One region of the Pseudoalteromonas sp. SCSIO 43201 genome, then DNA from elsewhere that is predicted to be linked to it. Evidence: predicted binding sites of a transcription regulator. Region 1 holds the regulator's gene; each other region holds the start of a gene.
The links. The regulator sigma-54, encoded in region 1, starts transcription at its own class of promoters, with help from an activator protein. The targets are predictions, from matches to a motif close to GTTGGCACGNNNNTNGNNT.
Positions count from the first base shown of each region.

Region 2: the regulator sigma-54 is predicted to act here: its motif matches at 6,205-6,223, upstream of glnA (glutamate--ammonia ligase).
Region 3: the regulator sigma-54 is predicted to act here: its motif matches at 6,940-6,958, upstream of flgJ (flagellar assembly peptidoglycan hydrolase FlgJ).
Region 4: the regulator sigma-54 is predicted to act here: its motif matches at 1,081-1,099, upstream of J8Z24_RS05770 (flagellar basal body rod protein FlgF).

Region 1 covers NZ_CP072683.1:3,538,560-3,546,336, reverse strand. Annotated here, with positions in the region: gene pmbA (metalloprotease PmbA) at 1-672, shown strand, start outside; gene mgtE (magnesium transporter) at 726-2,084, opposite strand; gene J8Z24_RS15455 (HPr family phosphocarrier protein) at 2,601-2,873, opposite strand; gene rapZ (RNase adapter RapZ) at 2,863-3,735, opposite strand; gene J8Z24_RS15445 (PTS sugar transporter subunit IIA) at 3,728-4,186, opposite strand; gene hpf (ribosome hibernation promoting factor) at 4,188-4,475, opposite strand; gene J8Z24_RS15435 (RNA polymerase factor sigma-54) at 4,505-6,004, opposite strand; gene lptB (LPS export ABC transporter ATP-binding protein) at 6,051-6,776, opposite strand; gene lptA (lipopolysaccharide transport periplasmic protein LptA) at 6,773-7,327, opposite strand; gene lptC (LPS export ABC transporter periplasmic protein LptC) at 7,317-7,777, opposite strand, start outside.
Region 2 covers NZ_CP072683.1:198,505-206,281, forward strand. Annotated here, with positions in the region: gene J8Z24_RS00770 (cysteine desulfurase-like protein) at 1-96, shown strand, start outside; gene J8Z24_RS00775 (hypothetical protein) at 225-569, shown strand; gene J8Z24_RS00780 (Crp/Fnr family transcriptional regulator) at 547-1,008, opposite strand; gene ntrC (nitrogen regulation protein NR(I)) at 1,031-2,428, opposite strand; gene glnL (nitrogen regulation protein NR(II)) at 2,425-3,507, opposite strand; gene J8Z24_RS00795 (DUF4124 domain-containing protein) at 3,798-4,328, opposite strand; gene glnA (glutamate--ammonia ligase) at 4,742-6,148, opposite strand; gene J8Z24_RS00805 (ABC transporter ATP-binding protein) at 7,080-7,777, opposite strand, start outside.
Region 3 covers NZ_CP072683.1:1,357,705-1,365,481, reverse strand. Annotated here, with positions in the region: gene J8Z24_RS05810 (flagellin N-terminal helical domain-containing protein) at 1-493, opposite strand, end outside; gene J8Z24_RS05805 (flagellin N-terminal helical domain-containing protein) at 1,418-2,380, opposite strand; gene flgL (flagellar hook-associated protein FlgL) at 2,697-3,932, opposite strand; gene J8Z24_RS05795 (FlgK family flagellar hook-associated protein) at 3,935-5,947, opposite strand; gene flgJ (flagellar assembly peptidoglycan hydrolase FlgJ) at 5,949-6,902, opposite strand; gene J8Z24_RS05785 (flagellar basal body P-ring protein FlgI) at 7,007-7,777, opposite strand, start outside.
Region 4 covers NZ_CP072683.1:1,348,352-1,356,128, reverse strand. Annotated here, with positions in the region: gene flgG (flagellar basal-body rod protein FlgG) at 1-263, opposite strand, end outside; gene J8Z24_RS05770 (flagellar basal body rod protein FlgF) at 280-1,044, opposite strand; gene flgE (flagellar hook protein FlgE) at 1,168-2,568, opposite strand; gene J8Z24_RS05760 (flagellar hook assembly protein FlgD) at 2,610-3,290, opposite strand; gene flgC (flagellar basal body rod protein FlgC) at 3,307-3,738, opposite strand; gene flgB (flagellar basal body rod protein FlgB) at 3,741-4,151, opposite strand; gene J8Z24_RS05745 (CheR family methyltransferase) at 4,825-5,658, opposite strand; gene J8Z24_RS05740 (chemotaxis protein CheV) at 5,674-6,606, opposite strand; gene flgA (flagellar basal body P-ring formation chaperone FlgA) at 6,747-7,454, shown strand; gene flgM (flagellar biosynthesis anti-sigma factor FlgM) at 7,527-7,777, shown strand, end outside.

The DNA of each region.
Region 1 (7,777 bases):
CAGTCGACGTTAGCGAAGCTAGGTAGTCAAAAGCTATCTACACGCAAAGTGCCTGTGATTTTCCGCGCTGATATTGCCAATAGCTTATTTGGACACTTAGTGTCAGCCATTGGTGGTGGCGCTTTGTATCGAAAATCAAGTTTCTTAATGGACTCTTTAGATACTCAAATTTTTAATACTTGTGTCAATATCGAAGAGAAGCCTCATTTGCTGCAAGGGTTAGCATCAAGCCCATTTGATAGTGAAGGAGTGAAAACAATAGATCGTGAAATTATCACAGACGGTGTACTGAATACTTACTTATTGGCAAGTTATGCGGCGCGCAGGATGAATATGCAAGCTACAGGGCATGCTGGTGGTATACATAATTGGCTAGTAAAACCTACCCATGATGACTTGAGCGCTTTACTGGCGACTATGGGCACAGGTTTACTGGTAACCGAGTTGATGGGACAGGGGGTCAATACGGTAACTGGTGACTACTCAAGAGGTGCAGCAGGGTTTTGGGTAGAAAATGGTGTGATACAGTATCCTGTCAGTGAAATCACGATTGCAGGTAATCTAAAAGACATGTTTGCCAACATTGAAGGGTTAGGTGGTGATATCGAATGTCGAGGCGCGGTACAAACTGGTTCGGTGCTACTCAATAGCATGCAGATTGCAGGAGAATAACACTGCACCCTATTAAGTAATGCTGGCGGTATTGCCAGCATTATCTGTCATTGTTAAACGAGCAGCCAAGTTGCAGTGCCAAGGAATGCAAAAATTCCGACAATATCAGTGACTGTTGTTAGCACCACACTTCCTGCTAGAGCAGGGTCGATATTCATTTTTTTCAGCATAATTGGGATACTTGCACCAGCAATACCCGCTGCGACTAAATTCATAAACATAGCGAAGGCGATGACTGCACCGAGTGTGAAATCCCACTGCCACACTGCAATGACACCCGCGATTAACAACGACCATAGCAACCCATTTAACGCACCAATGGCCAGCTCTTTACCCATTAAAAACTTCTGGTTGGTTTGATTGATATGACCAAGGGCTATACCACGAATAACCAGTGTTAACGTTTGACTACCTGCAACCCCACCCATACTTGGTACGATGCCATTTAGTACTGCAAGGATTGGCAAAATATCTAAAGTACCTTCGAAAAAGCTGGCGACGAATGCTGCCATTAACGCTGTAAGCAAGTTTATGCCCAGCCAAATTGAACGGCGCTTGCTACTTTTAAGAACAGGAGCAAAGGTGTCTTCCTCGTCCTCAAGACCGGCCATACTTAATAGACTGTGCTCGGCATCTTCACGAATAACATCGACCACATCATCAATGGTAACACGGCCGAGAAGGTGGGCATTATCGTCAACGACAGGAGCTGAAATCCAGTTATGACGCTCAAACAGTTGTGCAACCTCAGATTCATCCATGGAGATAGGAATGGTTTCCTTATCTTCATCCATCAACTCGCGAACAATACTATCTGGTGAATTAGTGAGTAAAATATTGACAGGTAGCGTGCCTAAAAAGCAGTTATCTTTATCCACGACATACAGCTCATCAGTACCATCAGGTAGCTCACCTTTGAGGCGAAGGTACCTAAATACCACTTCCAAAGTGACATCTGGCCGTATAGTGACCGTATCTGTGCTCATCAGAGCGCCAGCGGAGTTCTCCTTGTAGGATAATGCCTGTGTAGCACGCTCTCTATCCTGTGTATCCATCGCACCGATAACATCCTGATAAACGGTATCAGGAAGGCTACGAAGGACATCACCTAAGTCATCATCATCCATGTCTTCGGTTGCAGCTGCGATAAGCTCAGGTTCCATCTGAGCGATGATCCCCAGCCTTACATCCTCAGACAGTTCCTCGAGCACATCCCCTTGAATATCTGGGTCAACAAGTTGCCAGAGCATAGAGCGAACTTTATGAGGTGATGACTCTAGCAGGAGTGCGGTATCACAAGGAGCGGTTTCTGCTAGCATACGCCTTACTTGAACAAACTGACCACTGTTTAAGGCTTTGGTAACCTTTTGAAGTTGCTCCAGTGTATAGTCTTGTTCAAATACTTCAGGCATACGCGTCCTTTTTGATAATGTTGACAGTAAATGATAGTGTTTTGCTCGCCCCAACATGCTGTAATGTATTCAGAAACCATGTCTTGTAAAAATGTGACACAATATATTTCCGTGGGTGGGCTGCCGGTTTATTCTAGCTTTATTTATTATAAATGAATTACCACCTCAACCGACTCAAAACTGGGATATACCATACTAGCTTCGTTTAGCCTCATGTATCGAAATAATCAACCTCAGCTTAGGAGCATTAATTTATTCTAAATAAGAGTTTTTTAACGCAGTTACTAGCGTCAGGCTTACCCCTTCAAATTGAGCAAGTATTAAGACAGTTGGTATCACGCCCTTCTAGCAGCCAGTTTTAGCGCTAACAGCCACTACAGTGTAACGCAGTTTTCTTTGTTCTACCAAGGTTTACAGGCGAGTAGGCGAGACTTATTTAATTGAATTTGCGTATCGAAGTGTAGCACATGTTATATGAATTGGTGCTGACACAATACCTGTTACGGTTGTGGGGAGTTATTCTGATTCATTGAACTTATTATGGATCAGCATACCGATAGCATCCAGTGCGGGCTGCGCATCAGGGCCGCTACACACAACTTTAACTTCTTTACCTCGGCTGCTCTCCAGAAGTAGCAGTGCCAGAACGCTATCCGCTGACGCGCTTTTATCGCCCTGATATAAAGTCACCTCTGCATCAAACTGAACGGCAAGCTGAGCCAGTTCAGTCGCTGCTCGAGCATGTAATCCAAGCTTATTTTGGATTAAAAATGTATCTTCACACATTATTCTCTTGCTCACGATGGCGGATTTTTACGTTAGAGTGTGTTTTTGCAAAGCGCTCACCAATCGTTTGTGCTAAATAAACAGAGCGGTGCTGGCCACCAGTACAGCCTATAGCTATGGTTAAGTAGCTACGGTTGTTTCGTTCAAGGTGTGGCAACCAAGTTTGGACAAACGTTTGAATTTGCCAAGTAAATTTCTGCACTATGCTATGACTTGAGAGATAGTCTTTTACCGGCTGATCTAGCCCCGTTAATGGCTTTAGCTCTGGTTCCCAGTGCGGGTTTGGTAAAAAACGCGCATCAAATACGTAATCTGCTTGTTTTGGAATACCGTGCTTGAAGCCAAAAGACTCAAAGGTAATGATAAGTTGTTTATTTTTCTGACCTAAAATCTTTTCACGAATATCTTCTGCCAGTTGGTGCACGCTAAGGCTGGTAGTATCAATTAAGAAGTCAGCTCTAGTCGTCAATACATCTAACAGCTCACGCTCTTTTTTAATTGCAACGTCTAAAGGCAGGTTGTGTATTGATAATGGATGCAAACGGCGCGTTTCTGAAAAACGTTTAATGAGCGTCTGATCATCGCTGTCTAGATAAAACAGGATTGGTTTAGCAAAACCTGGTAAGTACTCGAGTATATCGTTGAACTCATCTTGTTCTTTGGGGAGGTTGCGGACATCGATACTAACAGCAACTTTGTTGTAGTTGTCAGAAACACTACGAACTAAAGAGGGGAGTAAATTAACCGGAATATTGTCGACACAATAGTAGCCTAAATCTTCTAATACTCGAAGTGCTACAGACTTACCAGAACCAGAACGGCCACTGATAATGATAAGCTCGAGTCCTTTTTCTTCATCACTCATCAAATTCACCTTGGATCACTGCATATAACTCATCGTCATTTTTCGCTTGCCTGAGCATTTTGCAAAATGACTTATTTTTGAGTGTATCAGCAATCGCAGCTAAGGTCTTTAAGTGTTGTTGATTATCTCCTTCAGGTACGATGAATGCGACAAAAATATCGACAGGCTGTTTGTCGATCGCCTCAAACGGGATCCCTTGTTCGCTTACCAAGACCATCGCCAGTATTTTATCAATACCTTCAAGTCGCCCATGAGGAATTGCGATCCCTTTACCTATACCTGTACTTCCCAGCTTTTCTCGTGCCATAAGGGCATCTAAGATAGTGTGCTGGCTGGTATCAGGGATTTGGCTATGCGCTAATTCGCTAATGTACTCGAGAATACGTTTTTTGCTACTAAAAAGGACCGCAGCTTTGCTACAGTCCTTATTCACTAATTCACTTAATTTCATTTTAGTGTCGAGTGAGCTTCTCTTTGTGTTTAATTACTTGACGGTCTAGTTTGTCAATCAGGCCATCAATTGCTGCATACATGTCTTGATGCTCTGTTGATGCAAATAGCTCGCCGCCATTTACGTGCAATGTTGCTTCTGCTTTTTGAACTAGTTTTTCGACATCAAGGATCACATGAACGTTATTGATATGATCAAAGTGCCTCTCAAGCTTCGCAAACTTGTTGGTGACATAATCTCTTAAAGAGTCAGTGATTTCTACATGGCGACCAGTTAAATTTAGTTGCATAAGCATTTTTCCTTCTTGTGTTTAACGTCTTATATCAAGCTTTTACGCTGATTTGACGGTGGAATGGCTAGGGATTCACGATATTTTGCAATCGTGCGTCTCGCTACCTTAATTCCTTGTTCAGCTAAAATATCTGCAATTTTGCTATCACTTAATGGTTTAGCAGTGTTTTCCGCAGCTATTAGCTTTTTGATGAGTGCTCGTATTGCTGTTGAGGAGCACTCACCTCCATTTTCGGTACTGACATGGCTTGAGAAGAAATACTTCAGCTCAAATATGCCCCTTGGTGTGTGCATGTACTTTTGGGTGGTGACACGAGAAATCGTAGATTCGTGCATATCAACCATCTCTGCGACATCGTTTAACACCATAGGTCTCATCGCTTCGGGGCCATGTTCAAAGAATGCCTGTTGTTGTTGCACAATGCAATTGGTAACTTTCAATAAAGTGTCATTGCGACTTTCTAAGCTCTTAATAAACCACTTTGCTTCTTGAAGGTGTGAGCGAATAAACTGGCTATCAGTACTCGATTTAGCAGTTCTCGACATCGCAGCGTAGTGGTCATTTACTCTAATCTTAGGCATCGCATCAGGGTTTAGCTCTACAACCCAGCGGCCTTTCACTTTTTTTACCGACACATCTGGAATAACGTATTCTGGTTCTTCATGAATAATACTCGCAGCTGGCTTAGGGTTAAGACTGTGGATCAGCGTCATAACTTCTTTTAGCTCAGCTTCTTTTAAGCGTGTTTTTTTCGCTAAGGTACGGTAATCACGGCTCGCAAGTAAATCAATGTGCTCGGTCAGGATCATCTTGGTTTCGGTGATCCACGGTGTGTCAGGTGCAAATTGATTTAACTGAATACATAAACATTCTTGCAAACTTCGTGCAGCAATACCGACAGGGTCAAACAACTGGATACGTTTAAGTACGGCTTCGACTTCATCCAACTCTACCGGCTCTTCACTGTTTTCATCATTGATACTTTCTAAAATATCTTCACAGGAAAGCGTTAAAATGCCAGACAGATCTACCGCTTCGATGATGGCAATAGCAATGGCTCTATCTGTTGGGCTAAATGGCGTAAGTTCTAACTGCCACATTAGGTAGTCGTGTAGTGATTCGGAAGTCTCTCCCTGGTAGACGTTATCATCATCAGGTAAAGGAGCTGCGCTTGATGCTGGTGCAGCACTCATATATTCATCCCAAGTCACATCCATGGCAAGATCATCACTAACCGTTTCTTTGCTCATGGCGGTATCTGAGTCCATTTCATACTCGCTGACAGGCGCTTCATCTGAGCTTTGCTGACTATCGTCCGTATTATTTTTATCTTGGCTGTGTTGTTCAGTACTTTCTGCGTCTGCGGTATCGCTTTCTTCCACTTCCAATAGTGGGTTGCTGTCCAACGCTTCTTGTATTTCTTGCTGTAGATCCAACGTACTAAGCTGCAACAGGCGTATGGCTTGTTGCAGTTGTGGAGTCATTGTAAGTTGCTGCCCCATGCGCAGCTGTAATGATTGCCTCATGTATCTCTAACAATCCCTTTTAACAGTTATTAATACTACGTCTTAACTATAGCTTGAATTGTTCGCCTAGGTAGACATCTCTTACGGTTTGATCCGCTAAAACATGTTCTGGCGTACCAGCGGCGATTAATTCACCGTGTGAAACGATGTAGGCTTTTTCACATACGTCCAGCGTTTCTCTTACATTGTGGTCGGTGATCAGTACACCGATCCCACGATTTTTAAGGTGCTCAATGATTGTCTTTATATCTAACACTGAAATTGGATCAACGCCAGCAAAAGGTTCATCTAACAAGATAAACTTAGGATTAGCGGCTAAAGCACGAGCAATTTCTACCCGTCTTCTCTCTCCTCCAGATAATGCCATCCCTTGAGAATCACGGATGTGTTGGATATTAAATTCATCCAACAACTCATTAAGCTGAGCTTCTCTTTCAACTTTAGACAAATCTTTGCGGGTTTCCAAAATAGCCATGAGGTTTTGATATACCGTTAGCTTCCTAAATATGGATGACTCTTGAGGTAAATATCCAATCCCTAGGCGTGCGCGACTGTGCATCGGGAGTAGGGTGATATCCTCATCATCGATTTGTATAAAGCCTTTGTCACTTGGTACTAAGCCCACAATCATATAAAAAGTAGTGGTTTTCCCCGCACCATTAGGGCCAAGTAAACCAACGATGCTACCTGCTTCGACACTCAGTCCTACATTTTTGACAACTTGGCGACCTTTATAACTTTTTGCCAAGCCTGTTGCTTTGAGCTCGCTCATGAATTGTTACCTTTTTCCTGTGGATCTTCACTTTTTTCCACGCTGGTGTCAGATTTCTTTTCAACAGGAACCAGAATTGTTCTAACCCGAGAGTCGCCCTGTTCAGAGCGCTCGGCACTAATGAGTTGCTTTTCGATATGATAAGTAATGACTTGTGCACTACTTTTTTGACCCGCTTGCGATATTTCAGCATTGCCAGTAAGTACTAATTTTAATTCGGCAACATCATAGCGAATTTCATTAGCCGCTGCGCGTAAGGTTGTACCATCTGCCTGAGCTTCTTCAAAAACCGCAGGGTTGCCAGTAGCAATTAGTAGCTGCTTATTTGAACCAAGCTCAGCGCGGCGGTGCACTTCCAAACGATCAGCATTGATTTTTCTTGTGCCATGAATAATGACAACGTTTTGCTCGAAAATGCCTATGTTACTTTGCAGTTGAGCTTGCTGACGGCCAGCATCGATAATGACTTCATTTTGCTCTGCAGCAGCTGCGAAAGTGGAACTTGCGAGCAAGCCGACGAAAACTAATTTGTTAATTATTTTACTGGTCATAATAAATTGTCTTTGTATGGTTGATGAGCTCAATCAGCTGTTTTTGCAAGTCTGCATGTAGGCCTTTACCGGTAATTTTAAGGCTAGGGCCTGTGATAATGACGGGGTGTTCTGATTTCATCAACTTTTGTTTAATTTCAACCCTGACATTGTCGGCATTGATAGTACTGATCATTGCGTCTGGTGTGAGGTTTTTTGCTAAAACATCCCCTTCTAAAATCAGGGTGTTGTTCTCGTATAATGTGGCTTCCAATGCGCTTATCTGCCAATTTTGCTCACCGTTATATAATGTAAAAATGGGTTTTGCAAAGTGGCTAAAACCAAGGTCTTGATAAAGTTCCATTTTATCAGCAGTCACATGGTAGTTTAGTAAGCCATTTTCACTGTAGGTAGTCTGCTCTAATGCGGTCGCCACATAATCGGGTTTAGCAAGTGGTTCATCGTCACTTT
Region 2 (7,777 bases), 590 kb from region 1:
GACAAAGGCGGTGTTGTTCGCATCGGCTGTATGCACTACAACACGATTGCTGAGTTAGATCGACTATTTGATGCGTTTAGTGAATTATTAGCGTAAGTCGCATCAACATAATGGGAGCCAAGGCTCCCATTATTTATTTCCCAACAAGATCACATGGAGTCGTGTTTGTTGGAAGCTAATTTGATACGCTCATATTAGCGAACTCAAAGAGAGGGAAGCACTTATTGGTAAAGGATATAAATAATATCGACAAGATAGTGGCCATACCGGTATGTTGTGGACTGTTAACCATTTTAGTGATTTATGCGTATCAGTTTCCGGTTCCGATGGTTGGGATGGTGAATGAAACGGATTTAACAAGTTCGGATTTTTGGTGGACGGCAGTACTCGGTTATCTCTTTTACGGATTTATCTGCTTTACTATCCCGCTGATGATGCTTATTCAGTATGTCATTTCAAAGTCAAAGTGGATTACAAATCACAGCGGGCAAGACAAGCAGCTTTGGTGTAGTGCCATTCTTTTATGTTTTGCTTGGGCTACTTTACTTAGTCAGTTACACCTTCAATAAAGGCATTAAGCTTTGCAATACGATGACTCATGCCTTCAATCAGCTTGTCTTTAATTTTTTCTCGGATCACATTGGGCAAGCGCGTAAGAGCATCAGGAGTAATAGCTAATATAATGCTGTCTTTTACCGCTTGTGCACTGGTGCTGCGCTCTCGGTTTGTGATAAATGCGCCTTCACCTAAGAACTCTCCGGGTCCGACTTTGCCTAAGTCATGAGCGGCATCTTGTTTAAAAATCAAAAATTCGCCGCTTAATACAATATAAAGACGATTGTCTTTTTCAAAGCGTTTAAAGGCGTGGCGCTGCTGTGGTACCAGATATAGATGGCTAAAAGACTCCAAGAGCACCTGACGCTCTGCCAAGGTAAATTCTTTAAAAAAGGCTAAGCGATTAATAATCTCTAGCTGTTTTATCAGTGGGACATTTTCAAGTAACTTCATGCAAATGATTTATCATCTAAACTTAATCTTGAATATTGCGTTCTTTTAGCTTTCGCGTCAACGTGTTGCGTCCCCAACCTATCTTTAATGCAGCATCTTGCTTGTGACCATGGCATGCATGCAGTGCTGATTTTATTAAACGCGTCTCCAATTGTGCCTGTATATCTGGCCAAATATGATCTTTGCCTTTACGCAGTTCCGTATCAAGCCAAGATTGAAAAGCATCAAGCCAATGGGCTTGCTCAGCGGCTTCGAGTTGCTGTGGTTGCTCTAGTTCCTCTGGTAAGTCAGCAGCAGTAACAAGCTCACCAGGGGCCATTACTGTTAGCCAACGACAGGTATTTTCAAGCTGGCGAACATTACCAGGCCAATGATACGCCTGCATTTTTTGTAAGGCTTGTGTGGAGATAATTTTAGGGTCAGCTTTTAGCTCTTTGGCACTTTTTGCTAAAAAATGGTCGCATAGTGCTGCAATGTCCTCAGGTCTTTCCCTAAGTGCCGGTAGCTTGAGACGTACAACGTTAAGGCGGTGAAACAAATCTTCACGGAATTTGCCCTGTTTTACCAGTGCTTCTAGGTTTTGGTGTGTGGCAGCTACAATTCGAACATCGACTTTAACACTGTTGTGGCCCCCAACGCGATAAAACTCGCCATCAGCAAGGACTCGCAATAATCGAGTTTGCACATCCAATGGCATATCACCAATTTCGTCAAGGAACAAAGTACCGCCATCTGCTTGTTCAAAACGTCCTCTACGCATGCTATCGGCCCCAGTGAAAGCCCCTTTTTCATGACCGAAAAGCTCAGACTCAACAAGATCTTTTGGTATAGCAGCCATATTGAGCGCAATAAATGCAGCATCTTTGCGCGGACTATGATTATGTAGTGCGCCTGCTACTAACTCTTTACCTGATCCGGACTCACCGTTGATGAGTACACTCATACTCGATGCTGAGAGTTTCCCAATGGCGCGAAACACCTCTTGCATGGCCGGTGCTTCGCCTATGATATCCGGGCTAGTCGCTTTGCTATTTGTGCGTTTGTGTTTTTTAGTCTGTTGACTGGCACGAAATGCTCGTTGCACCAGTGACACCGCTTCGTTTAAGTCAAAAGGTTTGGCAAGATACTCGAAAGCGCCTTTTTTGAACGCATTGACAGCGGAGTCTAAATCAGAATGCGCTGTCATAATGATGACAGGCAAAGTTGGGTGTAGACTCGCTATCTTGTCTAATAAGGCCATACCATCAATGCCTGGCATACGTACATCTGAAATCAGCACTGCGGGTTGCTCATATTCAAGCGCAGTTAACACGTCCTGAGCACTGGCGAAGCTTTCGGTTTCAAACTCTGCTCGCTTTAATGCTTTTTCTAAAACAAATCTAATTGAAGCGTCATCATCGACTAACCACACTGATTTCATTGCACGGTTCCTGTTTCGGTGTTGTCAAAGGGAAGGTAGATACTAAATTCAGTGTGTCCCGGCCAACTATCGCATTCGATAAACCCTTGGTGTTGCTCCACCAGCGTTTGTGCAATAGACAGCCCAAGCCCTGAGCCACCTTCTTTGTTCGTTATCATCGGGAAAAATAACGTTTCTTTTACCTCTTCTGCGATACCCGGACCATTATCGCTGATCCGCACAAGTAGCGCTTTTTTAAGCAGCCGCTCGCCATGATGCAGACGATGCTTAATACGCGTTGTGATGGTAATAGTGCCATCATGTTGTAGTGCTTGTTGAGCATTACGAAGCATATTGAGTAGCACCTGCTGGATTTTCGCCTGATCTATCACTATGGCTGGGATACTGGGATCATAATCCTTCACTAATTTGATCTCTGCATCGCGCTCCAAGGTAGTGAGCTTAATTACCGACTCTAGTGCTTGGTGTATATTACACGGCGCTTTTTGTGGTAATTGGTTTGGCCCAAGTAACTTGTCTACAAGTTCTCTGAGCCTGTCAGCTTGCTCAATGATAAGTGCTGCGCATTCTTCCCGTTCTTGCTGATCAGTTTCATACTGCAATAATTGCGCCGCACCTCTAATGCCACCAAGAGGGTTTTTTATCTCATGTGCTAAACCACGGATCAAATTTCTTGCTGCTTGAAACTGGTGCATCTGATTCGATGCTTGATCATAGCGCAGGGCGTCATCAACACGGCGGCACTCTAGTAATATATATGCTTGATCTGACTGCAATATCCGCCTTGCATGAAGGCTTAATGTTGCGACCCGGTTATCGACAAACACCACGTCAACCCTGTGCTGCTGGCAATCAACACCATCTTGGAGTACATATTTGGAGAGCCTTGCTAGGTCAATATGATGATGGTTAAAGATATTATCAATGGCCAATCCAGTGAGGCGCTTCGTACTCAATCCTAACAGCTCACTGCTGCTGTAATTCGCAAAGCAAATAGTAAGGTTATGGTCGAGCACTAAAATTGCAGTCGAAAGAGATTGCCACACTTTGTCTAAGTCAATTGAATTGTTTTGATCCATTTGTGTTCACCGTGCACCAAGTTGGTGCAATGAGAATAGCACAGTGTGTTACACATGTACGAAAATTATTATCCTGCCCAATACATTCATCGTTCTGAGCTTGCTCTTACTTATCCATTAATAAATCATGCCAACTTGATAAAGCGCTAATCCGCAACCGTTTGATTTGTGCTCATAGGGAATATTTTGTGACTCGTTAAATTTCAAAGGGAAGCATTATAGGTAACCTCTTGCCGCCTACCCAAAGGGGTGGTGCGCAACACACGTAGAAGGGGATTATTTTTGGAGGATCAGTTATTTACTGTGTTGCGATGTAAATAGAACTTATGCTCATTACTTTGGGCGACAACTTGACCTTTTTGATTGAAGACTTTTAGCACTAGCGCATGTTCACCACGATGTATATTGCGCAGCGAAAACTGAGCATTGGACTGTTTTGGTCCAGTTGCCTCACCATTTAGATAAAGCTGTACACTTAACCCCTGAGTAAACCTAGGTTCTACAGAGCCTGTGACATATACGCTACCGCTGTTGTCACGAATGGTTTGTTCATTTTCAGGGGAGGTTATCTTAGCTTGATAAGTAATGGTTGGTGTAGTGTCAGATTGTGATGCTAAAACTTTTGTATCGATGCTTGGCATGGTTAATATGTTCGAGTGTAGTTTGACCTCTTTAGAGCCAGGTTTCGGTATATCAGAATAAACCCAATGCCCGTTTTTATCTTTCCAGCGATAGATTTTAGGGTTGGACTCGGCAGTAGCATCAATGCTTATTATGGTTAGCATCATGCTAACCGAAAAAAAAATACCCCACTGACGCACCACAACTCTCCAAACTACATAACTCATCATACTTTAGTATAGAGTACTTTGAATTGCGAGTTTAGGCTTATACTAATTAGCCTGAATACTTGCTCAATTTGAAGAAGTAAACCTGACGCTAACCGCGTTAAAACTTCTTCTTTAGAACAACTAAATAGCGAAATTATTGGTTAGTTATCGACAAGATTTTCTCGCTTCAAAATAGACCACTTAATTAAGCTAATTGGTATAATATGCTGAGTTTTTACTCATCAAATGCGATTTCGGCCGAATTTGATAGCGGTGAATAAAAAAGCCCGCATAAGCGGGCTTGAGAACACATATGATTAAGAGTGCCAGAAACACATAATGCGTTTAGGCTCTACAAGCTCAATATCTGCACATTGAGCCAAGTAGCAGGTTTACTACAGAGCTTATACGCTGTAGTACATTTCGAACTCAACAGGGTGAGTTGTCATGTTTAATTTTTCAACTTCTTTTGACTTAAGCGTGATGTAAGCGTCAATTAAGTCGTCAGTGAATACGCCACCTTGAGTTAAGAACTCGCGGTCAGCATCTAGCGCAGCAAGTGCTTCATCAAGTGAAGCCGCAACGGTAGGGATCTCAGCTGCTTCTTCTGCTGGCAAGTCATATAAATCTTTATCCATTGCATCACCAGGGTGGATCTTATTCTTGATACCATCTAGGCCAGCCATTAACATTGCAGAGAAAGCAAGGTATGGGTTTGCAGTTGGATCTGGGAAGCGTACCTCAATACGACGCGCTTTTTCTGATGGCACCACTGGAATACGGATTGATGCAGAGCGGTTACGTGCAGAGTATGCAAGCATTACTGGCGCTTCAAATCCTGGTACTAAACGCTTGTATGAGTTAGTTGATGCGTTAGCAAAGGCGTTTATTGCTTTAGCGTGCTTGATGATACCGCCGATGTAATAAAGTGCATCTTCAGATAGACCGCCGTATTTATCGCCAGCAAAAATGTTTTTACCATCTTTAGCTAATGATTGGTGGCAGTGCATCCCTGAACCGTTATCGCCAACAATAGGTTTAGGCATAAACGTTGCTGTTTTGCCGTATAGATGTGCCATGTTGTGAATAACATACTTCATTTCTTGGATTTCATCTGCTTTTAGCACCATAGTGTTAAAGCGAGTTGCAATCTCATTTTGGCCAGCGGTTGCCACTTCATGGTGGTGCGCTTCAACTACCTGACCCATTTCTTCTAACACGAGGCAAGTAGCGCTACGCCAGTCTTGCGAAGAGTCAACAGGTGCAACTGGGAAGTAGCCGCCCTTAACACCTGGGCGATGACCTGTGTTGCCACCTTCGTAATCTTTGTCCGAGTTCCAACATGCTTCTTCTGCATCGATTTTATACATTGAACCAGACATGTCTGTTTTAAACTTAACATCGTCAAATAAGAAAAATTCTGGCTCTGGACCGAATAAAACCGTATCTGCGATACCCGTTGAGCGCATGTATTCTTCAGCGCGCTTTGATACTGAGCGAGGGTCGCGCTCGTAGCCTTGATGTGTATTTGGCTCAACCACGTCACAACGTACAATAAGGGTTGTTTCTTCTGCGAATGGGTCTAGCTTTGCGCTTTGTGCATCAGGCATAAGCACCATGTCAGATTCGTTGATGCCTTTCCAACCAGCAATAGATGAGCCGTCAAACATCTTGCCGTCTTCAAAGAAATCTTCATCGGCTTGATGGTGTGGGATAGATACGTGTTGTTCTTTACCTTTTGTATCAGTAAAACGTAAATCAACAAATTTTACGTCGTGCTCTTTAATAAAATCTAAAACCGATTGTGACATGTGTCCTCCGACTCGTTGGGTTATTTTGCTGCAATGTACTGCAATTGAACACAGATAAGCTTGATCTGTGCCAAAGTTTTATCAGTATGATAAGTAAAGGCTTTTTAAGTATTTCATGACGTGTCAATTGTTGTGTTGCACCAAATTGGTGCTCTGTTGCTACACGGTGGTGCGCAAGTGTAGTGCTGTTCGTTCCATGCCTTTATTACTTTTACCTATAAATGAATGTGGGTGCTGGCTTTCGCTGTGAGTAACGACCTATTCTGTAATTACCGCCGTTCTCTATCAATTTGCTTTGTAGCACGCTGCTAATTTCGAATTCAGATTAGTTTAAGAACCTCTGTTAGGCAAAATGATTGGGCTGATATTTTGATAAAAAGTGCAACATGCGACTTCATTACTACTGGTCTCAAGGAGTAACGAGATCAGTGTGAAATCGCTACATCCTACTGTGTCTCTGATCTATAAAGCGGCTTTAGGAGCCTTAGCGCCGTTTAGCATTTGGGTAGGGTGGGCAGCGCTTAATTAGCGTGTCTGCTGCGCAGCCCCACATAGATGTGGGGGAAGGTGACTTTGCATGAGCACCAAGTTTTTATCATCTGACTCACATAAAATAACTATGCTACGCAAGCTCTGCCTTGCATTGATACCAAGTAAACTGATGCGACAATAATACCAATTTGACTTAATACTTGCTCAATTTGAAGGAGTCAATCTGGCGCTAACAGCGTTAAAAATTTCTTATTTAGAACAACTAAATAGCAAAATTTTTGCTTTGCTTACACGGAGGTAGGTACCTTGGCGATAGCAGGACGCGGTAGCGGGGTTATCGACAAGATTTTCTCGCCTCAACATAGACCACTTAATTAAGAAAATTGGTATTACCCAGCACGCATGCCCGTGCTGAGATACTTTTGATTTCCGAATACTTTTAAAACGCATCAACCAGTGTAGGGTGAGCTGTTTGCGCTTGTGGAGCCAGTATCTTTCCATCTAACAGATGTAGCTTGCGTGTTGCCATATCTGCATACCTGGGATCGTGCGTTACCATGCATAGTGTTGTGCCTTCCAAGTTTAGTGTTTTAAGCATATCCATTACCGCATCCCCATTTTTAGAATCGAGGTTACCTGTCGGCTCATCCACAAGCAGTAAAGCAGGGTTACCTACCAAGGCTCTGGCAATCGCTATCCGCTGCTGTTGTCCACCAGATAATTGATTAGGGCGGTGCTTTGTACGATGTGCCATATCGACTTTTGTTAGGCAGCTCATTACCGCTTGGTCAATGTCCGAGTTACTCATTGGGTTTTGACGGTAGCGTAATGGTAGCGCAATATTGTCATACACAGAGAGTTCGTCGATTAGATTAAAAGACTGAAATATAAATCCAATTTTTTCATTTCTGATATGTGCGGCAGCGGTCAAGCTAAGTTGGCTGACTTCTGTACCTTCAATAACATAACTCCCTGTGCTGGGCATATCGAGTAACCCGAGGATGGAGAGTAGAGTGGACTTACCGCAGCCAGATGGGCCACAAATTGAAACAAAATCACCTTTGTCAATCTCGAGGTTAATTCCACGTAATGCGTGTGTCTCCATTTCTTCAGTGCTAAATACTTTGGTAATATCTG
Region 3 (7,777 bases), 1.8 Mb from region 1:
CCCCAACAAACTGCATACTAAAGCCTATTGTCTGAACGGCATCAGCGCCAACTTGGAAGTTAGCCGCGTATGTGCCATCAAGCAAGTTTTGACCACCAAACGTGGTGTCGGAGGCAACACGGTTGACTTCTTTGGCTAGCTGCTGGATTTCTTCTTGGATCGCTAACCTGTCTTCATCAGTGTTAGAGCCGTTAGCTGCTTGCTGTGAAAGCGTTCTGATCCGCTGAAACATCGACGTAATTTCATCCATCGCCCCTTCTGCAGTCTGTGCCAAAGAAATACCATCATTAGCATTTCGGTTTCCTTGATTCAGACCCATAATTTGTGATTGAAGACGGTCGGAAATTTGTAGACCAGCCGCATCATCTGCCGCACTATTGATGCGCATACCTGATGATAAACGTTTAAAAGAAGTATCTAGTTCATTGCCAGAATTAGTTAGTTGTCTTTGTGCGTTAATAGCACTGACATTAGTATTTACATATAAAGCCATAACTCACTCTCTTTTTGTCAAATCAATTATCTAATTGATAGATAGTTAAATGACAAAGCGGCACTTATGCATCGGGTGTTCAACCAACTAAGGCAACCAATTGCCACTTTGACGCCAAAATTAACTCTGACAAGATATAAGCAATATGCAGGCCAACAATAAAATACGTATTCTAAATAGTGAAGTCGATAGGAATTATCTAACCTGAGGTTTAGATAAGGAGTCTTCCAACTCATTGCTGCTAAGCCATAACTTAGTTTTTCCTTGTCTAGCCAGAGAGTTTTATGGAAAACACCGCTTCCGCGTCCTGCTCTCGTTAAGGTGTTTGCATCCTGTAGGCAAGGCAAATTTACGCATTAATAGCTGGCCATTAGAAGTGAATTCAACGCAGCCAGCGCAAAAATCAGGCAATAAAAATCACTATTTATCAAAAAGTTAGATTCCCTAGTTGAGCAATAGCATAAGTTGAGAGAGTGAGCGAGTTGAAGTAGGAAAGTAGTTGTAGCAACTTCTATTGCGTTGCTGTACTGCCAAACAACCTAGATCAATACAGGAGTTTCAACTGCGAAATATCAGAAGATTAGCAGTAATAATATTTTTCTTTAATTCTGCTATGACCAGTCGCAAAGAGTAATTTACAACAGTAGCATAAGAAGGCGTTATTAGTGATGACTCAGTTCTCAGGGGCTCCCCAACTTGCGTCAATAAACTATCTATATAAAAAAGAGGCCCAAGAGCCTCTTTTGTTTTAATTTTGAGAGTGAGTGTCATTTTTCCAGCACAAAGTTGGCATGCTATGTGCTTTACTTAACGTGTTCATTGTTTAAATGAACGCAGTTGGATTTTAAGCTCCTCCGCTTTATCATCCAATTCGGTGTCTAGGCAAATACCCCATTCGGCCTAGGCACCTTTACCTTCCTATGCTTATCCTAGTAGACTCAAAGCAGCCTGAGGACGCTGGTTAGCCTGACTCAAGATTGTTTGGCTAGCCTGTTGAAGGATCTGCATTTTCGTTAAGTTTGCCGTTTCTTGCGCAAAGTCTGTATCTTTGATACGTGATTTAGCAGCAGATAAGTTTTCAGCAATATTCGACTGGTTACGAATTGTTGACTGGAATCGGTTTTGTACCGCACCAAGCTCAGCACGTTTCTTATCAACTACTGCAATCAAAGCATCCATACCGGCCATTACTGCTTGCGCATTAGCTTGTGTCGATACTGAAATACCTGATGCAGTGAAAACACCAGAGAAACTTGTTGCATCCGCTGAAACCCCAACAGAAGTACTGATCGTTCCGGCAGTTGCACTCAACGAAGCTCCGGTTACACCACTTGCAATACCTGCGATACCTGAAAGCGTAAAGCCGCCATTTGCCACTAAGCTGTTCGTAGTCGCGCCTACAGTTTGCATACTGAAGCTGATTGTTTGAACAGCATCGGCACCTACTTGGAAGTTAGCAGCATATGAGCCGTCAAGTAGGTTTTGACCACCAAACGTTGTATCTGCTGCAACACGGTTTACTTCTTTTGATAGAGATTGGATCTCTTCTTGAATCGCCAATCTATCTTCGTCAGTATTAGAGCCGTTTGCTGCTTGTTGTGCTAGCGTACGGATACGCTGGAACATTGAGGTAACTTCGTCCATTGCACCTTCAGCAGTTTGTGCTAGAGAGATGCCGTCGTTTGCGTTACGATTACCTTGGTTTAGACCATTAATTTGTGATGTTAAACGGTCTGAAATTTGTAGACCTGCCGCATCGTCAGCTGCGCTGTTAATACGAAAGCCTGAAGATAGACGCTTGAATGATGTATCTAGTGAGTTACCAGAATTCATTAATTGTCTTTGTGCGTTCAATGAACTTACGTTAGTATTTACATAAAGTGCCATGATGGTTCTCCCACTTTAAATCGAGTCTTTCACTCTCAAACTTAGATTCTTTTCCAACCTTTGAATGTTTTTCACTCTCCGGCTTGGTTAATTAAGTTATCGGTCGGCAAAATATTTCCTTTAGTGTTTTTTTTAAAAAAAATTTATCATCATGATTAGTATAGATTTTTATCTTGAAACCAAACTATTTGACAAAGTTTTGACGGCAAGACATTACCAGCCTTAAATAATTACTAACTATATATAATTCAAACTGTTGGGTGAGAAAGGTAAAGTTTTAGTAGTTGTAGGGGAAGCAGCCTGTAAAGGCTGCGTTTTAACGAATGTAGTCCAGTAAAGAAAGGTTAGTTAAACGACCAAATGTAGCTTGAGAGGCCTGCAAGGCGGTTTCATGCTTAGTAAGCTCAGAAATCGCAGAGTAAAAGTCAACTTCCATCAGCGCTGCTTTATTAGCTTTGTTATCCACATCAAGATCTGAGTTAGCTTGTTCGACCAATTTTGCAGCATTAAGTCTGCCACCAAGTCCTGCTTGAGCCTGTGATACCTTTATCTTTGCGTTATCCAAACCCGTAATGCCATCCGCAAGTACCTGTTTGTAATCTTCCCCCGTAATGCTTGGGTCTCGTAAAGAGGTGATCATAGATTCCAACGTGTTAAGAATATTTTCTTTCTGAGGCTTTTCTAAATCAAAGCTGATTTGCCCGGGTGCTGCGCCATCATACTTAAACTCCATCCCTGCTACTTTTACCGCATTACCTTCAAAGGTACCTGTCGAGATAACCGTACCGCCTTGCTCCAACTGATAGGTGTTTGGTGTGCCTGCAGCTATGACTAAATCAAAAGTATTCGCTCCTGCAGGAGCGGCAGGGTCTGCGTTGTAGTTTGCTTTGTGAAATTTATCAAATACTGCTTGCTCATCAACATAGACAGATGCCGAAGTCACCCCGCCAGATACAACCCCTGTATTTGAAGTGATATTGAGGCGTTTGTCTGCACTCTCAAAAACGTCAAAGCCATTGTCACTTGAACGAACTTCAACACTTTCTGCTATTTTTATTTTATGTTGACCTTGGTCGCCGTTGTAAACATACTCTCCGCTCGCTGAATCGAAGCTGTAAGTTTGCGTATTGTCTTGATAGCCAGAAAATATAAACTTTCCATCTTCGCTTTTGGAGTTCATCAAATCCAAAATTGTGTCTTGGATTGATTCTAACTCGTCAGCAATTGATGCACGGTCAACATCCGACAGGCCACCATTACCCGCCTGAATGGATTTTGCATACGCACTATCTATCGCTGTTTTAATATTTTCCAAAACCGACTCTTGGGTATCCAACCGCGATGACAACATCGTTAAATTTTTTGTGTATTGATCGTTTGCTTGAATTCTATCGTCAAACAACATTGCTCTGGCGGTCGCGGAAGCGTCATCTGACGCACTCAATACCCGCTTTTGAGTATTAAGCTGTTGTGTGGCTTTATTAACATCTTGCTGATTACGCAAAATAGAATTGAGATTTGAATTAAAAATTTGATTTTGAGATAAACGCATAATTACCTCGCGGCACTTAATAAGGTATCAAATACAGTTCTAGCTGCAGATATCACCTGCGCTGATGCTGAATATGATTGTTGAAAACGTAATAGGTTTGCAGCTTCTTCATCCAAGTTTACGCCAGATAAAGATTCAAACCAGGCACTGGATTGGCTAGCAAGTGCCTCAAATGCTGCACTATTTGTTTTTGCCTGGTTGGTGATAACACCAACACCCGTCACAATATCGGCATACGCCTCGTTAAACGTTTTATGACTTTCGGTGCTGCCGGTAGACTCCACATTCTGTCTCACTAAATCTGACGACTTCAGGCCATCTAACGCAGCACCATTACGGTTATCATCAAAACCACCTGTATTAAAACTAATCTTGAAGCTGTCACCTGTATTCGGCGTTCCTTCAATGTCGAATGTGAATCCAAGATTATTAAACGGTGCAGGAGCTGCGCCAACTGTCGATAGGATATCTTTACCATTAGCAGGCGCGGTAAAGGTGTGATTCACCCCCGACGCACTAGTCAATGTGTACTCATCAGCATTTGCCGTTTTAGTTAACGTATACGGGCCATCATTTAATGTTGGCGGCGTAGTGGCCGTAAATGCACTTGTTGTTGGGTCGGTATCCGTTACCGTACCCGCTGAAATTGTCGCCGTTCCGTTATTATCAGCAGATTTTTCAGTACGAATAGGCGATGCCAGTGCCAGCGCTTCAGGCCTTTGTGTCGCTAGTTCTAGACTTGTAGCCGCTTGTTGATTTAGTTTTACTAGAAATTTATCTCCGGTTGCCCCAGCACCGGTGACATTCATTTGCAAACCAAAATAATCCCCAGTACCCGTTATAACACCAGCGGCAATGGTGCCAGTTGTAGGGCTACCAATAGGATTGCCTTTAGCATCTACTGCGGTAATTTCTACCGTTGTCGGGCTGGTGTAAGTGACTTGAAAGTCAGTCGCAGGCAACTCATTGCCGCGACCAGGTTCGAGCGTTGCCGTTAATGTAGCTGTACCGGTATTATCGCTATAAGCAAAACCACCTACAGTAGGGATTTTAAACAAGTCTCCACCTATATTACCGTCTAAGTCCATCCCTAACTTATTTTGTTGATTAAAGGCATCCGCTAGTGCAAGTCCTATCTGACCCAGTTGATTTTGTGCTGGAATTAATACTTCGTCCCTAAAAGCAAGTAATCCACCTATTTTTCCCTTCAAACTGCCACTATCTAACTCTAACTGCACAACATTTTTATCTTTGATATCCAGAACAAGTGATTTGTGGTTGGGATCAGGATCTCCTTTATTTGAAAATAAGTTAAACGCACCTCCTTGCATAACAAGGGCATCACCCGTGCCAAGAAAAACAAGCTTTTCGCCATTTTCACCATCGAGTGTCTCAATATCTACCAGTTCAGCTAGATCTTTAATTGCTTGGTCTCGCTCGTTGAGCACACTGTGATCAACACTATTAAGGTTAAGCGCTGACTGGCTCGCCACTTGTTTGTTTAACTCACTAATTTTTTGTACTAAGTTGTTTGCCTCTTGCGAAAAAATATCGAGCTGATCATTCACAATACTACTTTGATCAACTACGATACCTGACAACCTGTCCATTTGATCAATTAATCCCTGTGCACCTGTCATAAATAGAGATCGGTTTGTGGTAGATGATGGTAGGTTGACTGCACTCTGAAGATTATTAAACATTGCGTTAATGCTTTTACTCAGGCTGTTAGACTCTTGAGCAAATAACGTATCAACGCGACTGGACTCAGTCACAAACTGCTCGTAATAAGATTGGTTTGAAATATCTCGGTTCAACTGTTGCTGTGCGAACTGATTAAGTAGGCGCACGGTTTCACCACGGCCAACCATACCACCTATCATCGTACCGTGTTCTGTTCTCTCACGGATATAACCTTTGGTATTTAGGTTTGCGATGTTTTTACTGGTAGTTTGCAGTAATTCTGAGTTTGCTCTAACTCCTGCAGCTCCAATGTTTAATAGATCAAATGACATTTCATCTGACTCCCTTTGTTAACGCACCAGATACCAAATCGGATATATCTATGCGTTTTAAAACAGACTTAATTTTGTTGGCATAATTTGGGTCAGTCGCATAACCCGCATTTTGTAGTTCATCAAGATAGGCATGACTGTCTTCGGCTTTGGCGAGCGCCTGTTGATATCTCGGGTTATCTTGGAGAAAACTGACATAATCATTAAAACTTTGCTCTAATGAATGATAAGCACGAAAATGTGCTTGCTTCTTCACAGGCAACCCGCCTTCAAACTCAAGCGTCGATTTTTTGGCACTCTCTCCATCCCAACGGCTATCAGCCTTAATATTAAAGAGATTAAAACTGCTGCTACCATCATGTTTGCTAATAATGTGTTTGCCCCATCCTGTTTCTAATGCTGCTTGTGCAACCATTACCGCAGGATTTAACCCCAGCTTTTTCGCAGCTGACTGCGCATAGTTCCAGACACTTTCGACAAATTCTTTAGGCGAACCAAACCCTGTTTGTTCATCACTATTTTGTGTGCTCAAAGCATCTGACCGCTTTATTGTTGTTGGAGCTGGTTGGTTGGTCGCAATGTCAGCGTCAGCACGTAGGACAGAAGCTGGCTTATACTTCTCAGAGTTAGGCGATAGTTGTTGCACGATAAGGTCTGCAAGTCCTAAGCTACCTTTTTCAGATAAGTGCATAGAAAGTTGCTGGTCGTGCATTTCTTCAAAGAATTTCACGCCACTAGAGTTGAAAGGGCTATCTTTATCTTCCAGCGCTTCATTCGCTTTTCTCATACTTTGCAATAACATCTGTGTGAAAATCGATTCAAACTGCTGTGCAGCTTTTTTCAGTGCTTGATCTGACGCTCCCTGATCACCAGCTCCCTTGAGTGCCTCTTTACGGATCGAGTCAAGGTTCCCTAAATCGAAAAAGCTTTGATTTTTTAACTGATCGGTATTCATAACACTACGCACTATTTACAATTCTATAGTTCAAACAATGCAATATACGAGCCAAAAAAAAGCCTCACTATTGTGAGGCTAACTAATTGATTAATAATAAAACACTATATGACGACTAATTGACCATTTATAGCACCAGCCTCTTTTAATGCTTCTAGAATCGCCATTAAATCACCCGGAGCGGCCCCGACTTGATTAATCGCTCTTACTAAATCGTCAAGACTAACACCTGGGTCAAATACAAAAGCACGAGAGTCATCCTGATCCACATCAATGATACTTTGCTGTGTAACCACGGTTTCACCATTTGCGAGCTCATTCGGTTGTGAAACATTTTGCTGTTCAGCAATCGTCACTGTCAGTCCACCATGAGTAATAGCCGCTGGTTGAAGTTTGACATTTTTTCCTATCACAATAGTCCCAGTTCTTGAGTTGACAATAATTTTAGCGGCGGTGTCCGCAGGTTTAAACTCAAGGTTTTCCAATGTCGAAAGGTAGGCGACACGCTGTGATGGGTCGCGCGGTGCAATTACTCTAACAGAGGCAGCGTCCATCGGCTTTGCACTATTTGGTCCCACCAAATCGTTAATGGTATCAGCCAGACGCTTTGCAGTTGTGAAGTCAGGTCTATTAAGGTTGAAGGTAATATAATCGCCTTGTGTAAATGGACTTGGGACTGCTCGCTCAACAGTTGCTCCATTAGCCACTCGTCCAACTGTAGGCGTATTAATAACGACCCGGCTGCCATCAGCACCGTCTGCACCTAACCCGCCAACAATCAAACTTCCTTGGGCAATAGCGTATACGTTACCGTCAACCCCCTTTAGGAAGGTTTGCAATAAAGTACCGCCGCGCAAGCTACCAGCACTACCAAT
Region 4 (7,777 bases), 1.7 Mb from region 1:
CTCAACATGTTGCCTTGTGAGAAATTCTTTTGGTTCGCCACCACTTTAGCACCGGCCCCAAGCATCAGACCTGAAGGCAACTCTGTATCCTGAGAGCTTCTTCCTCCTGGCTGGTTAATATTTTGGTATAACAAATCTTCAAAAATCGCACGACTCTTTTTATATCCAACAGTACTGGCGTTAGCCAAGTTGTTAGAGATAACTGAAATATCGGTTTGTTGTGCATCCAAACCGGTTTTACTTATCCACAATGCAGGATTCATAATTTCTACCTCACTCTTAAACTATGCGTAGGAGCGAAGTGTGTCGCTCATCTATTTCTTCAGCTGTTTTCATCAGCTTAATTTGCATTTCAAATTGTCTTTGATGATTGATCATATCAACCATCTCGTGAACTGGATTTACATTAGACATTTCTAGGAAGCCGCTCATCACTTTGGCGGTAGGTGATACCTCACAAAAACCGCAGAACCCATCTTCCAAAGTGTCTTCTTTGGGCCTGAATAGGCCGTCATTTCCTTTTTCTAGTTTGTTGCTGTCAGTCTTTATAATCTTCAGCCTATCAACAACCTCTAGAAAATTAGCAGGCGCTCCTTGTGGACGAACTTGAATGGAGCCATCATCGCTAAACACCACTTTATCTACAGGTATGGGTAGAACAATCGGCCCACCTTCGCCAATAAGTTGACGCCCATGAGCAGTAACTAACGCACCGTCATTACGAATATTCAACGTACCAACTTTGGTATATGCTTCTTCGCCTGATGCGTCAACAACACTGATCCAAGACTTATCATCAACAGCTATATCTAGCTCCCGACCGGTTTCGACTATTGCCCCACCAGTCATATTAGTTCCTGGGCGCTCTTGCATTGCAAACACACGGGTAGGTAACCCTTCACCAAATGCCTGCATTGAACGAGCCTGTGCAAAGTCCGCTTTGAAGCCAGTCGTGTTGGCATTTGCTAGGTTATTCGCTTTTAACGCCACACCACGTAAGCTTTGCTTAGCGCCTGACATCGCGATATACACCATTTTATCCATGACGATGACCTATAAAATTCTAACTTGGTATATGTAATGCAAACTCAATGCCAAAATGGTGAAGTGTTTTTGACGGGAATAAAAAAGGCTGCTTGAGAAGCAGCCTTTGGAGGGCATAATATATTATCGTATCTGTAATATATTCTGTTGTAATGTTGAATTAACTTCGAGTGCTCGCGAGTTAGCCTGGAAATTACGCTGTGCGCTTATCAAGTCAACCAGCTCATTAGTTAAGTTTACGTTTGACTGCTCTAAGGCTGAAGAGCTAATACTGCCTAAAGTACCAGTGTTAGGTTCCCCTGCCAGTGGTTCACCAGAGGATAGACTCTTCTTCCATTCAGTATTGCCTATCGCTTGTAGGCCTTGTGAATTTGGAAAACGTACTAATGCAACTTGACCTAAATAAGTGGAGTCGCCATTAGTGTAAGATGCAACTACCTTACCATCAGAGCCAATATCAATTCCCGCCAAACGGCCAACTGTGGCACCATCTTGTTCCAATGCTTTTACTTCAAATCGACCTGACGAGTATTGAGTCGGCAGCTTTTGCGCTGTGTTTGCTTCATCGCGCCAGTTTACGACAATATCATTGGGAAAAGTCGCACCATTATCAAGCAAATTCGACATACCAATTGTCGGATCCGTTGCGTCTTGTGGGCCTGCCAGACTGAGCGGGTTAAAAGTCGAACCGGTATTATTATTAAAAACTAGCGGCGTTGCTGATGGGTCAGCAGCAGTCTGTGATGGAATACCACTGGCATCAAAGCGAAATACACTGACAGGCGTATACGGAATTGGTGGCGTTGCCGTCGGATCAATCTGTCTGGCATTATGGTTAAACGGTTTGTCATCTAACGTTGCATAGGTAGACCATTCATTGTCAGCTGTTTTTCTGAAAAATAGCTGTAGCGTATGAGACTCACCAAGCGAATCATACACGGTAATAGCCGTTCTGGAGTTATACGACGCGCGTTGCTCTGGGTCAAACGCAATCGTCGGTGGCTGAACCGTTGCATCAAGGTTGAACGACGTATAAATCTGAGATGTGGCACGAGGCGAGCCTGACGCGTCTGGGATTTGTACTGGCGACGTGGTACTCAAACTCAATGATGTGGTATCACCTGTTGAGGGGTCAACTGGGAACCCCTGCAAATAGTCACCTTTGGCGTTTACAATAAAGTTGTCTTTATTGAGTTTAAACGCGCCAGCTCTAGAATACGTGAAGTCCTGTGACTGTAATGAGTTTGACATGGCAAAATAGCCCTCACCCTCAATCGCCAAATCAAGTGAATTCTGTGTAAACTTGAGTGAACCTTGGTGAAATTGCTGCGCAACCATAGTGGTTTGCACACCATCACCATTTTTCGTTTTACCTGAACTAAAAACAGACGAAGCGTATACATCAGCAAATTCTGCTCGAGACTCTTTAAAGCCTGTGGTGTTTACGTTAGCGATGTTATTTGCCGTTACATCCAAGTCTTTTTGCGCGGCCGCAATACCTGTCAATGCTATGTTAAAACTCATACTCTCACCTCTAATTTCTTAAGGTTAATTCTCTAAAACTATTATGCTATTTCAGCAATGTCAGTTAAGCGCACCGCGCCTTCTTTCGTGTTAATAACGATGCCATTTGCACCATTAACATTCACACTATCTATATTTCTGAATGTCGCAGATGGAAGTGTCTGGTACTCACCTTCAATCATCCCTTCAGCTTTGATGGTGTACTCACCCGGAGGCATTGTTTCACCGTCTTTATTTTTACCGTCCCACGTAAACCTCACAGCACCGGCGCTTTGCTCACCGAGCTCTAATGTATTCACCAGGGCACCAGCTTCGTCATAAATTCCTACGGATAAATTCTGTACCGGCTCTTGAACAATAACAGAGCCTTTAGATAAGGAATCTCCACCATGCTCTAGTGTCGTAGACTCCAGCAACGCCTTTTTACCAATTAATGTTGACGCTTGTAATGCCGAGTTTGAAGTCATGGATGCTGCTAACGAGTCAAAGTTCTCATTAAGCTTCGAAATCCCCTCAGCCATTGTAAAACTCGTCATTTGCGCAATCATCTGGTCATTATCAGCAGGTTTACTCGGATCCTGAAAGGACAGCTGTTGAGTAAGTAGCGAGAAAAAGTCTTCTTGCGACAACTCATCTCTGGGCTTTTGCTCCTCGGCCTGCTTTTGCCTGTCCCAGTAGAGTGAATCTACACCCGTTGATGTGGCATTTACGTTATTACTCATCAGCTGTTACTCCCAATTAGCGCTGGCCTAGTTGCAGCGTTTTTGTCAGCATCTGTTTTGCTGCATCTGCAACTTGTACATTGGTTTGATATGAACGGGACGCTGAAATCATATTTGCCATCTCTTCCACCACATTCACATTCGGTTTATAAATGTAGCCATTTGCATCTGCACTGGGATGATTGGGGTTATACTCCACTTGAAGTGGCTTATCACTCTCAACTACACCCAGCACTTTAACTCCTACAGATGAACCGGCAGCATTGCTTTGAGACGCTGCGGCCTTGGTAAGTTCAGCGGCAAAAACGGGATGTCTAGCTCGATATACTTTATCTTGGCTAGAGCTAACGGAGTTTGCATTAGATATATTACTCGCGGTCGTATTCAGGCGCACATTTTGTGCACTCATGCCAGAACCTGCTATATCAAAAACGTTATATAAACTCATCGTTATGCCCCTTGACTACCTAGAGCTTTTTTAAGCCCTTTGAACTTACCAGATAGAAACTGCATACTGGCTTGGTACTCTAATGCGTTTTGTACATACAAGTTTCGTTCCACCTGTATATCAACTGAGTTACCATCACCTGTATCTGCTTGATTTGGCGAACGATATAGCTCAGATGAATTACTCATTTTAGTACCACCACTTAGGTGCTTGGCATCTGTTCTGACCATATCATTGCCGCTTCTTTGCGATGACTTTGCCGCTTTCAAGGCACTCGCAAAATCGATATCTTTCGCTTTATATCCTGGAGTATCTGCATTTGCGATATTGCTTGCTAAAATTTCAGCACGTTGAGAACGAAGTAGCATTGTGTGCTGATGTACACCCAACGCTTTATCGAAACTGATTGCCATTATCTCACTCCAAAAATTTGACTCATTAGGTAAAAGCAATATTCAGGCCAATTAGAAATTTATTTTAAATCCTTACAATTCAAGAGGGTAGTAGCATATCAATAGCAGTTAATATTCTTTGTATCAGTTTACACAGTACAATATAGGGAATTTGTATCGGCATTAAAGGGATGACTTTCACGATTGTGACAATCTCAAGAGTATGCCTATGTGAATAAAATAACGGCAGAGCGTTTAAAGTAACTTGGCGGAGTGGTACTGGTTTGTATAATGCCGACTCAATTTGAAGGAGTAAATCTGATGCGAACTGCGTTAAAAGTGTCTTGTTTATTTAGAGCAACTCAATAGCGAAATTTTTGCCTGCCTACAGAGCGTAGGTACCTCAGCATAAGACGGTTATTGACAAGATTTTCTCGCCTGAAAATAGACCTCTTAATTAAGGTAATTGGTATTAGGGATCACAGCGGCTGGATAATAAGTTATTATTTCGAGCTCAAATTGGTTAAGTGGATTAATATTATCAGTAAGAATTTAGAGTCTAAAAATAGCTCACTAGATGAAAGAGGCTGTTACAGTTAGTGAAGTTGTTGTCAAAGTTTAAGGCACCTGCTGGGTACAGCGTTTTTGTACCGCAATAAATCAACAGGCAAGCTTCCCTGCTGCCATTATTGTGTTAAGCTTTCTTCTGATAAATGATACCAGGATTACACCTGATCATGTTGAAGTCATCGCTTAACCCGGCCATTGACTCTGAGGCTCCCAAAAACAAATACCCATTTGGATTAAGTGATTGCGCAAACTGCGAAATTATTTTTGCCTTCACCTCAGGTGCAAAGTAAATCAGCACGTTGCGACAGAATATCACATCAAACTTTCCCATCAGCGCATAAGAATCAAGTAGGTTCAAATGCCTAAAGCTCACCATTTTGCGGATTGGCTCAACCACCTTTGCCATGCCATTACCACTATCAGTGAAAAATTTCTTTCTGCGCTCTGGGGATAAGCCTCTGGCTAGTGCAAGTGCATCATATTCCGCGTTCTTGCACATATCTAACATAGTGTTAGATATATCAGTGCCTACAATTTGTACACCCATCTTCAGCGAGCCTGGGCTCTTGCTTGTATATTCATTCGCCGACATCGCTATCGAATACGGTTCCTGTCCTGACGAACTGGCAGCAGACCAAATCTTTACCGGTCGCCTTAAGTCTTTAAACTCTGGCAAAATTTTGGTTTTGATTAGCTCAAATGGGTAAGTGTCGCGGAACCAAAGCGTTTCATTTGTGGTCATTGCATCAACCACGGCGGCACGCAGTTGCCGCTCATGTGGACTAAGCGTTTTAACCACTAAAGATGAAAGCGTTTCCACACCGAAACGAGCCATAAGAGGGGCTAACCTACTTTTAACCAAGTATAACTTATTGTCACCCAGCACAATACCGCACTGTTGTTCCAAAAAAGTTCTAAATTGATCGTACTCTTTTTGCTCTAAATGCTTATTTTCCAAGTGCTACCACCAGCTTTAATCACAGTGAACCCATTTTTTAACCGCTGCTGCCAACTCATCAGGGTTAAACTTTGCAATAAAATCATCAGCGCCGACTTTTTCTATCATCGCTTGATTAAATACACCACTCAATGAAGTATGAAGTATTACATGCAATGGCGCTAATTTCGGATCCGCTTTTATTTCTGCTGTTAATGTATAGCCGTCCATTTCAGGCATTTCAACATCAGAAATTAATAATCCAACGCGCTCAGTGACATTATTTTGACAGTCTACTTCTGCTATCTCTCGTAATCTGATTAACGCCTCCTTACCATTTTTAGCCAGCTCGGTTTGAACACCCAGAGGCTCAAGCGCACGTTTTACCTGATTACGAGCCACAGCTGAGTCGTCAGCAATGAATACTATACGTTCACCAAGATCTTTTTGCATCTCACCATCAGATACAATATCGGCACTCACTTCTGTATTGATTGGACAGATCTCATTGAGAATCTTTTCTACATCTAAAATTTCAACTAATTCATTTTCAATTTCAGTTACCGCTGTCAGGTACGAATAACGGCCTGCACCAGACGGTGGCGGCATTATTTTTTCCCAGTTCATGTTGACGATACGCTCAACAGCACTAACTAAAAAGCCCTGAACGGAACGGTTGTACTCAGCAATAACAATAAAACAATTGCGAATATCCTGAATAGGTGGCCCACCTACTGCAAGTGACATGTCTATCACAGAAATAGTTTGACCACGAATATGGGCTACCCCCCTGATTAGAGGGTTTGACTTTGGCATACTCGTGAGTGCTGGGCATTGCAGCACTTCCCGGACTTTAAACACATTGATGCCGAAGCGTTGTCGACCTTGAAGCCGAAAAAGTAATAGCTCGAGACGGTTTTGACCAACCAGTTGTGTTCGTTGGTTAACCGAGTCTAAAATACCTGCCATTTCAATCTCCTACTGTATAAACCGCTAATCGGAACGATCTTTGCTTCGACTCTGATATGGTTTACCACCCTTGATTAGGTGCAGTTATTAAAGCAGAATCTTTATACCTTGTTTCACCCCATAAGCATAGTCGAAACATCATGAGTTTGTTAAAAAAAACCCGTTACATTCAACTTTTTTGTTTGTTCGCTCATTTTATAAGCATAGGATATGGCCACTGTCAGCAATATGACAACAAAGCCTTGGAACAAACTGCTGTCGATTTTGTTGCTCCACAGGTAGAACTTGACCCTGATAGCCAACTATCAATATTTGCTATACCACTTGACTCAAGAATCCCCACTAGAGTGTGTCAAGCACCACTGGTACACAGCACAGCAGCGACACCACCATTTAATACCCAAGTTACTGTTCAAATAAAATGTGATGATTTACAAGGGTGGACACAGTATGTGCATGTGCGCATTGAACACTTGTTTCCAGTGTTAGTTAGCGCGACCATGCTAGAAAAAGGTAGAGTGATAACGGAAGATGACATTAAAGTCGAAATGCAGCCTAAACGGTTTCGCCGAGTTTCATATATAGAAGACCAAACCTTATTAATTGGTAGTCGCAGTAAAAGAAACATCCGTGAAGGGCAAGCATTTACACAGTCACATATTTGTATGGTTTGCAAAGGCGACAATGTAACTATTTTTGCCAAATCAGGGGGGCTTGTTATTAAAACTCAAGGTGAGGCAATGCAAGATGGCAACAGGGGTGAACTAATTACTGTGAAAAATACTCGCTCAGGCAAAACCTTACGTGCTAGAGTAATAGAAGTGGAAACAGTAGAGGTGAATTTATGAAAAATTTGCTAAAGTAATACTGTTTCGCGCCGATATTATGGCTGAGAGTATAATATTATTGGGTCTATAATCATGGTCAATCAAGTTAACGGTCAAAATCAGTCCTCCACCGTTGCAAACAACGTTAAACAGCAAAAAGCTGAATTGCAACGAAATGAGGCCAGTGCTACAGCGGCTAAAGCGCCCGCTACCCCAAAAGCTGCGGCAGATTCCGTCAGTCTAACACCACAAGCACAGCAATTAAAAACAGTGAATGAAAAGGCACAGCAGTCTTCAGGCTTCGATGACAAGAAAGTCGAAGAGCTGAAAAAAGCGATAGCTGA